DNA from 2 places in the Streptacidiphilus sp. EB103A genome. Region 1 is predicted to be linked to the other one. Evidence: riboswitches for the same ligand, from Rfam matches in the RefSeq annotation. Region 1 holds a riboswitch; the other holds the start of a gene.
What was found. A riboswitch is a leader RNA that binds a small molecule or an ion and turns the genes downstream of it on or off. The one in region 1 is predicted to bind cyclic di-AMP.

Region 1 (3,709 bases):
TTGGCATGGCCGAGCCGCTGCTGGACCTGGGCCTTGCTGTCGGCGATGGACTGCCGCAGCGTCTCCAGCTGGGCCAGCTGGGCCACCGCCTCGGTCCGGTCCTGCACCAGCTGCCGCTGGTCCTCCTCGATCTGCTGGAGCTTCAGCGCGGCCACGGTGTCGGCCTGGTCCGCGGTCGAGGCCTGCTCCAGGTACTGGTCGGGGTGCGCGTTGAGCAGCAGTTTCACCAGCGGGTCCACCCCGCCGCCCTGCCGGTACTGGGCGCTGGCGATCGAACCCATGGACTGGATCAGGGCGTTCACATGCTGCTGCTCCTCGGCGACCCGCTGCTGCAGCAGCACGGACTCGCGCTGGAGCGCGCGCTCCTTCTCCCGCGCCCCGTCGTACTGCTGGCCGGCCACCTCCGCCTGCGCGTAGAGGCCGTCCAGCTGGTGCTGCACGTCGTCGGCGGTGACCGGGGCGCCACCGCCGGAACTGCCGCCGCCCGGGTCGCCCGGAGTGGCCAGCGCGCTGCCGCCGGCCGCCAGGACCGCCGCCGTGGCCGCCGCCACGGTCGCCGCGGTGCGCGACAGGGCTGCCACGGTGGAGTACTGGCCCAGCGGTCGGACACGTCGGTGGGACGCCACGGGGACTGGCTCCATTCGTCGAAGCAGAGGGCCGAGCGCCGACGTTAGCGAGTCGGACACATAGAGTCCAAACCCCAGCAAGGACGAAAATATCCCCTAAATTAGTACAACTTGACGAAACGCCACGTCGGAATAGGTGGGCCCGGACACGGCGACGGGCCCGACCCCCGTCAGGGGATCGGGCCCGTACAGCCGTTTGGGCGGCTCGCCGAACTCAGATGTGGCGCATCGCGTAGATGGAGCCGATCGTGTCGATGCTCTCGTACTTCACCACAGTGCCGGTGTGCGGGGCGTGCAGCACCATGTTGTTGCCGGCGTAGATGCCGACGTGCGAGTCACTGTTGAAGAAGACCAGGTCGCCGACCTGAAGGTTGGCGCGGCTGACCGCGGTGCCGGCGTTGATCTGGTCGTAGGTGGTACGGCCGATGGACACCCCGGCCTGGGCGTACGCCCACTGGGTCAGCCCGGAGCAGTCGAAGGTGTTCGGACCGGTGGCGCCGTAGACGTACGCGTCGCCGAGCTTGGTCTGGGCGGCGGCGTAGGCGGTCGCCTCCACCGAGTCGCCGGCCTTGGACGAGGACGAGCCCGAGGCACTGCTGGACGAGGAAGAGGAAGAGGAGCTGCTCACGGCGGCGGCGGCCTTGGAGGCGGCGGCGGCGTTGGCGGCCTTGAGCGCGGCCGCCTGGGCGGAGGTGAGGGAGTCCAGCTTCGCCTGGGCGGCGGCGAGCTTCTGCTGCACCGCGGCCTTGGAGGCGGCGAGCTGCTTGCTGGTGGCGTCGAGGGCCTTCAGCTTGGTCTCGGCCTCGGCCTTCTCGTTGTTGAGCGTCGACTGCTCGCTCTTCAACTCGGCCAGCATGTTCGACTGGCTGGCGGTGATCTGGCTCTGCGCCGACGCCTGGTTCAGGTACGACTCCGGGTCGGTGGAGAGCATCAGCTGGACCGACGGGTCGATCGACCCGCTGCGGTACATCGCGCTGGCGACCGAGCCGAGGGCGGTGGCCTTGGCGGTGACCGAGGCCTGCTGGCGGGCGACCTGGTCCTGCAGCGTGCTGACCTGCTTCTGCAGGGTCTGCTGGTCGGACTGCGCCTTGTCGTACTGCTGAACCGCCGTGTCGGCGTCGCTGTTCAGCTTGTCGATCTGGGCCTTGAGTTGGGCAGTGGTCTGCGTCGGGGCCGCCTGCGCCGACTGGGCAGCGGTCGCGGAGAGGGCGACGGTGGTGGCCGCTGCAGCCGTGAGCACGGTTATGCGAGCGCGACCAGGGGCTTTGGGACGACGATGGGACGCCACGAAGGCGAGCTCCTTCTTCCTACGTCCGCCTACCGGGTGAGCTGACGGGTTCGGGCTGGAAGACGTGCCCTACGGCGCTTCACCGGCGTACCGGCCTGGCGTCGATTCACCCCGAGGAACGTGGTTCCCCGGCTCCGAGACTGACGGCGCTCCCCTGTGGTCACCCCGATGGCTTCGGGACGGCCTGCCGTACGGTCGGACTCGGCGGAAACCCCCGCTGTCACCCGGGATGGGTGATCGACTTCGCGGTGGTTCGATCGATGACACTAGTGACCCAACCGTGATCCGTTCAAATCCCTGTAAGTAAAAACTATCTTTGGTTACGACACCGCATCAGATTTCGAACGGAACGTAGTCGCGGCATGACCATCTGACGACGACATGGCGGTCAAATCGGTCATCCGGCCGAGGCGTTGGAGGCCGTGGTGACGTGAGTCACATCACGAGACAACCCTCGCCTCAGCCGACTCCCAAACCTTCGACCCGGAGGTGGCTCTCCGTCAGAAGCGACGAATCGCCACGATCGACCCGAAGTAGGACATCGGCTGGATGGACACGTTGTAGCCGTACTCGGGGGCGTTCAGCAGCATCCCGTTGCCGGCGTAGAGGCCGACATGGTTGCCGTGCTCCAGCACCACGATGTCGCCCACCTTCAGGTCGGCGCTGGAGGCCACCAGGGTGCCCACGGACTCGTCGGAGAAGGAGGAGTGCGGCAGGCTGATCCCGGCGTGGGCGAAGGCCCACATCACCAGGCCGGAGCAGTCGAAGGCATTGGGGCCCGAGGCGCCGAAGGAGTAGGGGGCGACCCCGACCTTGCTCATCGCCGCCTCCATCGCCGTACGGGCGGCGGCGGATATCCCGGAGAGGTTGATCTGGGAGACCGACATGTGGTTGTCGGTGGAGTTCACAGAGCCGTAGGCGCCGCCGGTGCTGGTCCCCTGCGACTTGGCGGCCGCCGCCAGCACTGCGGCACGGGCCGACGCGGAGAGCGAACTGAGCACGCTCTGGGCGTGGTTGAGCTTGGACTGGGCGGTGTTCTTGGCCGACTGCATCTGCTGGAGCAGGCTCTGCTGGGCCGTCAGCTCCTGGGCCGCCTGCGCCTTCTCCTCGGCCAGGGTCTTCTCCTGGCTCTGCAACTGCTGGAGCATGGCGGCCTGGCTGCCGGCGACCCGGCTCTGGGTGGACGCCTGGCTCAGGTACTCGGTCGGGTTCGAGGCGAGCAGCAGCTTCACCGTCGGGTCGACGGCGCCGTTGCGGTACTCAGCGCTGGCCATCTGCCCCAGCTGGCCCAACTCCTTGTTCACCGCGGCCTGCTGCCGGGCTATCTCGTCCTGGAGCACATTGGTCTGCCGCTGCAGCGTCTGCTCCTGGGTCTGCGCCTGGTCGTACTGCTCCGTCGCCGCGCTCGCCGCCGCCTGGTCCGCCTCGACCTGGGACTTCGCCTGGTCGCTGGTGGTCATCGGCGCTGCCTGCGCGGATGCCTGGGCCGAGAGGGCCACAGCGGTGGCGGCGGCCGCGGTCAGGATCGACACCTTGGCGCGGCTGGGTTGCTTGGGGCGACGGTGCGTGGCCACAGAAGCTGGTTCCCTTCGAGCAAACGCTGGCGAACACAGACAGAGGTTCACAGACATAGGTTCGAAGGGAGAGACTAGTGAGAGAGATGTGACTCTGTCGCCCTGGGCGGGAAGTCCGGGTATGAATGGGAGCAATGTCCTTTATATGAAAGGGTTTAAAGCCGCCCGGACGACTATTCAGTTCAGGTGCGGACAAGACGCCGCAGCAGCATCGCCGAGGG
Region 2 (3,709 bases), on a different contig from region 1:
CTCAGGCCGGCCCGACAGCCTGGGGCTGGGATCGAGGAAGAGCCTCTGGTCTTGCTGTTCATCGAGGGGGATACCCTCGATGCGGTCTACCCGCGTGGCAGCGCACTCCCATCCCCGCTCTTGGACGAGATCGTGGGAATCTTTGCAGCCATGGCCAAGGTGCAGGAGGTCGACCTGCCCAGAGTCCCCAGCGATTGGCCAAGTGGGGATGACTCCTCGGCTTTCATCAGGCGGCTCGCGACCTTTGCCCAGCGGGACGTCGAGCCGCTGGTCAGAGAGAAGTTGCACCCTCTGCTGGAACGACTCGGACTTCCGGAACACGCGCTGCAGAGATTCGTCGACCGTATCCCCAGGCTCAAGCGGAGACCGTTCTGCCTTCTTCACACTGACCTGCACCGCGGAAACCTTGTAGTAGGCCCGCAGGATCGGGTGAGCGTCATCGATTGGGAGTTTGCGATGACGGGTGATCCGATTTATGACATTTCCACACATATGGTGCGTATGGGGTACCCGGCTTCACAGTTCGACTCCGTGATCGGGTCCTGGAAAGCAAGCCTGGATGCTGCTCGGCCAGGGCTGACCGAGGGTATCCGGGCCGATCTCCCGATCTATCTGGCCTATGAGCGGGCGCAGTCGATCTATCCAGACATCCTTCGTGCTGCATCCAGTCTCGGAGCGCTGATCGAGGAGGGTGTATTCGCCCGGGCCGTCGCCCGTATCGAGAGCGCGCTGCAGCGTGCCGCCGCGCCGTTGCAACTGGAGCGCACCCCCGACCGCCGGCAGATCGCAACTGCTCTGCGCGAGTGGCACCGCAGCCGCGTCGGAGGAAGTTGAGCCTTGCCATCGTTGAACCTGTGCGTTCCTCGGGGTGCTCGGGCGTACCGTGAATCGGGTGACGGCGGGTCAGGCCGTGCACTCCTAGGGTACGTGGACCCGTGGACCATGAGAGCGAGTGGCTGCATTGTCGGTACAACATGGTGCGGCAGCCCGGATGTTGTCTGCGGCGTCCGTGGTCCTACTTGATTTCGACGGACCCATTTGCTCGGTTTTCGCCAGTTTGACCGCCGTGGGTGTGGCAGAGGATCTTCGAGGACGGCTCGCCAGGGCTGGGGCGGATCTGCCGCCGGATCTCGCAGGGATGGATGATCCGCACCTACTCCTCAGAAGGCTTCCTGGTGCGCTGCTGAGCCGTGGGGCGTCCGATGGGGAGATTCGTCTCCTGACCCGTCAGTTCCACGATTGGCTCTCCGGCGCCGAACGGATGGCGGTCAAGTCGGCGCGGGCGACGCCCGGTGCTTCCGAGGCGATATCGGGCCTGATTGCCCTGGGGAAGACGGTGAGGATCGTCAGCAACAATGCGGCAGCGGCCATCGTGGATTATCTGTGTCGTGACGGGGTGAAGGTGGGGGCGATCCAGGCGGAGCAAGTCTTCGGTCGGCCGGATGATCCGCACCTGATGAAGCCGAACCCGCATCTTCTGCTGGAGGCGCTCAAGTCGCTGGGGCCGTTGGGGGATGCAGGGCACTGCGTCTTCATTGGTGACGCCCCCTCTGATGTGAGTGCGGCGGCTGAGGCTGGGGTCAAGTTCATCGGGTTCACTGGCGGGGCCGAGGCGCGCCAGAAGCGACTGCTTGATGCGGGTGCTGACCCGGAAGCTTTGATCCAAGGCTGGTCCGATCTGGGTGATTTGTCGCTCCTTGTGTGACGGGATGGGCTTGTGATTAAGCAGCTGATATGTCTAGCCTTCCCGGAACGCCTGCATGCGCGGGCGGCCGCTCCGCGGGACGCCGAGTCCTGTCCAGCCGGGGAGCGGAACTCGAACTTCAGGATTGGGCAGGAGCGGGGGACCCAGGTAAGTTGCCGCAGTTCTCAAGGCTGCGGCTTGGGGTGAAGGCGCGTCAGCGCCCGGGCTACCTCACGGCCCGAACCCGACAGCTCACCTCGCAGGCGTCGGAGAGGGTACCTGCCATGCCTTTCAACACGCCCGGACGCCATCGCAAGCCGCGCACCAGTCAGACCAAGCGCCTGGTCGCGACCGCGAGCCTCGGCACCGCCGGCATAGCTCTGCCGCTGATCGGCGCGACCAGCGCCTCTGCCGCCTCCGTCTCCACCTGGGACAAGGTCGCCAGCTGCGAGAGCGGCGGGGACTGGTCCATCAACACCGGCAACGGGTACTACGGCGGGCTGCAGTTCTCCGCCTCCACCTGGAGCGCCTACGGCGGCGGCCAGTACGCGTCCACCGCGGACCACGCCACCAAGGGCCAGCAGATATCGATAGCCGAGAAGGTGCTGGCTTCGCAGGGGCCCGGTGCCTGGCCGGTCTGCGGGCCGAAGGCCGGACTCACCCAGGGCGGCGCCGCCGCCTCGGTGAGCACCGCGGGCTCGTCCTCCTCTTCCAGTTCGTCCTCGTCGAGCTCGAGCTCCGACTCGACGACGAGCACGACCACGCAGAGCAGCAGTACCGGCAAGCACCGGTCGACCGCTGCCACGGACTCCGCCTCGAAGGTCGTCAAGCCCGCGACGCGCACCACGACCACGACCACGGCTGCGCCGAAGGTCGGCCACGGCAACTACACCGTCAAGTCGGGCGACTCCCTCTCCGCCATCGCCGCCGCCGCGCACCTCAGCGGCGGCTGGACCGAGCTGTACAAGGACAACAAGTCCACCGTCGGCGCGAACCCGAACCTGATCTTCCCCGGCCAGAAGCTCGTGGTCGTCTGACCCCGTGCGGCGCTCAGCTGCTCAGGGACGGAGCCCCTGCCCGCCAGGTGAACTACTGGTGAGTAGGGGCTCCGTCCTGTGAGACAGGCGGAAGGTCCGGGTGGCCCCGCCCCCGGCTGCGGCTAGGCTCTTGTCGTAAGCACCCCTGTATTCCCCCCTAGGAGATGCCTGTGCCGTCCATCGACGTCGTCGTAGCCCGGGAGATCCTCGACTCACGAGGCAACCCCACGGTCGAGGTCGAGGTCGGCCTCGACGACGGCAGCACCGGTCGTGCCGCCGTTCCGTCCGGCGCCTCGACCGGCGCGTTCGAGGCCCTGGAGCTGCGCGACGGCGACCTGTCGCGCTACTTCGGCAAGGGCGTGGAGAAGGCCGTGCTCGCGGTCATCGAGCAGATCGGCCCGGAGCTGATCGGCTACGACGCCACCGAGCAGCGCCTGATCGACCAGGCCATGCTCGACCTGGACGCCACCCCGGACAAGTCCTCCCTCGGCGCCAACGCGATCCTCGGTGTCTCCCTCGCCGTGGCGCACGCCGCCTCCGAGGCCAGCGACCTGCCGCTGTTCCGCTACCTGGGCGGCCCCAACGCCCATGTGCTGCCGGTGCCGATGATGAACATCCTCAATGGTGGCTCGCACGCGGACTCCAACGTCGACATCCAGGAGTTCATGATCGCCCCGATCGGCGCGGAGTCCTTCTCCGAGGCCGTCCGCTGGGGCGTCGAGGTGTACCACACCCTCAAGAGCGTGCTGAAGAAGCGCGGCCTCTCCACCGGTCTGGGCGACGAGGGCGGCTTCGCCCCCAACCTGGACAGCAACCGCGAGGCGCTGGACCTCATCGTCGAGGCCATCCAGCTGGCCGGCTACACCCCCGGCAAGGACGTCGCCCTGGCCCTGGACTGCGCCGCGTCCGAGTTCTACAAGGACGGCAAGTACGAGTTCGAGGGCAAGTCCCGCTCGGCCGCCGAGATGACCGAGTACTACGAGGAGCT

Region 2: another riboswitch for cyclic di-AMP. It lies ahead of ABH941_RS35560 (transglycosylase family protein); the one in region 1 lies ahead of ABH941_RS05765 (NlpC/P60 family protein).

Annotation. Positions count from the first base shown of each region.
Region 1 covers NZ_JBGCAQ010000003.1:120,929-124,637, reverse strand. The annotation lists gene ABH941_RS05770 (NlpC/P60 family protein) at 1-626, opposite strand, end outside; gene ABH941_RS05765 (NlpC/P60 family protein) at 841-1,866, opposite strand; cyclic di-AMP (ydaO/yuaA leader) riboswitch at 1,925-2,073, opposite strand; gene ABH941_RS05760 (NlpC/P60 family protein) at 2,415-3,488, opposite strand; gene ABH941_RS05755 (NYN domain-containing protein) at 3,671-3,709, opposite strand, start outside.
Region 2 covers NZ_JBGCAQ010000027.1:96,126-99,834, forward strand. The annotation lists gene ABH941_RS35550 (phosphotransferase family protein) at 1-834, shown strand, start outside; gene ABH941_RS35555 (HAD family hydrolase) at 953-1,705, shown strand; cyclic di-AMP (ydaO/yuaA leader) riboswitch at 1,808-1,965, shown strand; gene ABH941_RS35560 (transglycosylase family protein) at 1,969-2,721, shown strand; gene eno (phosphopyruvate hydratase) at 2,892-3,709, shown strand, end outside.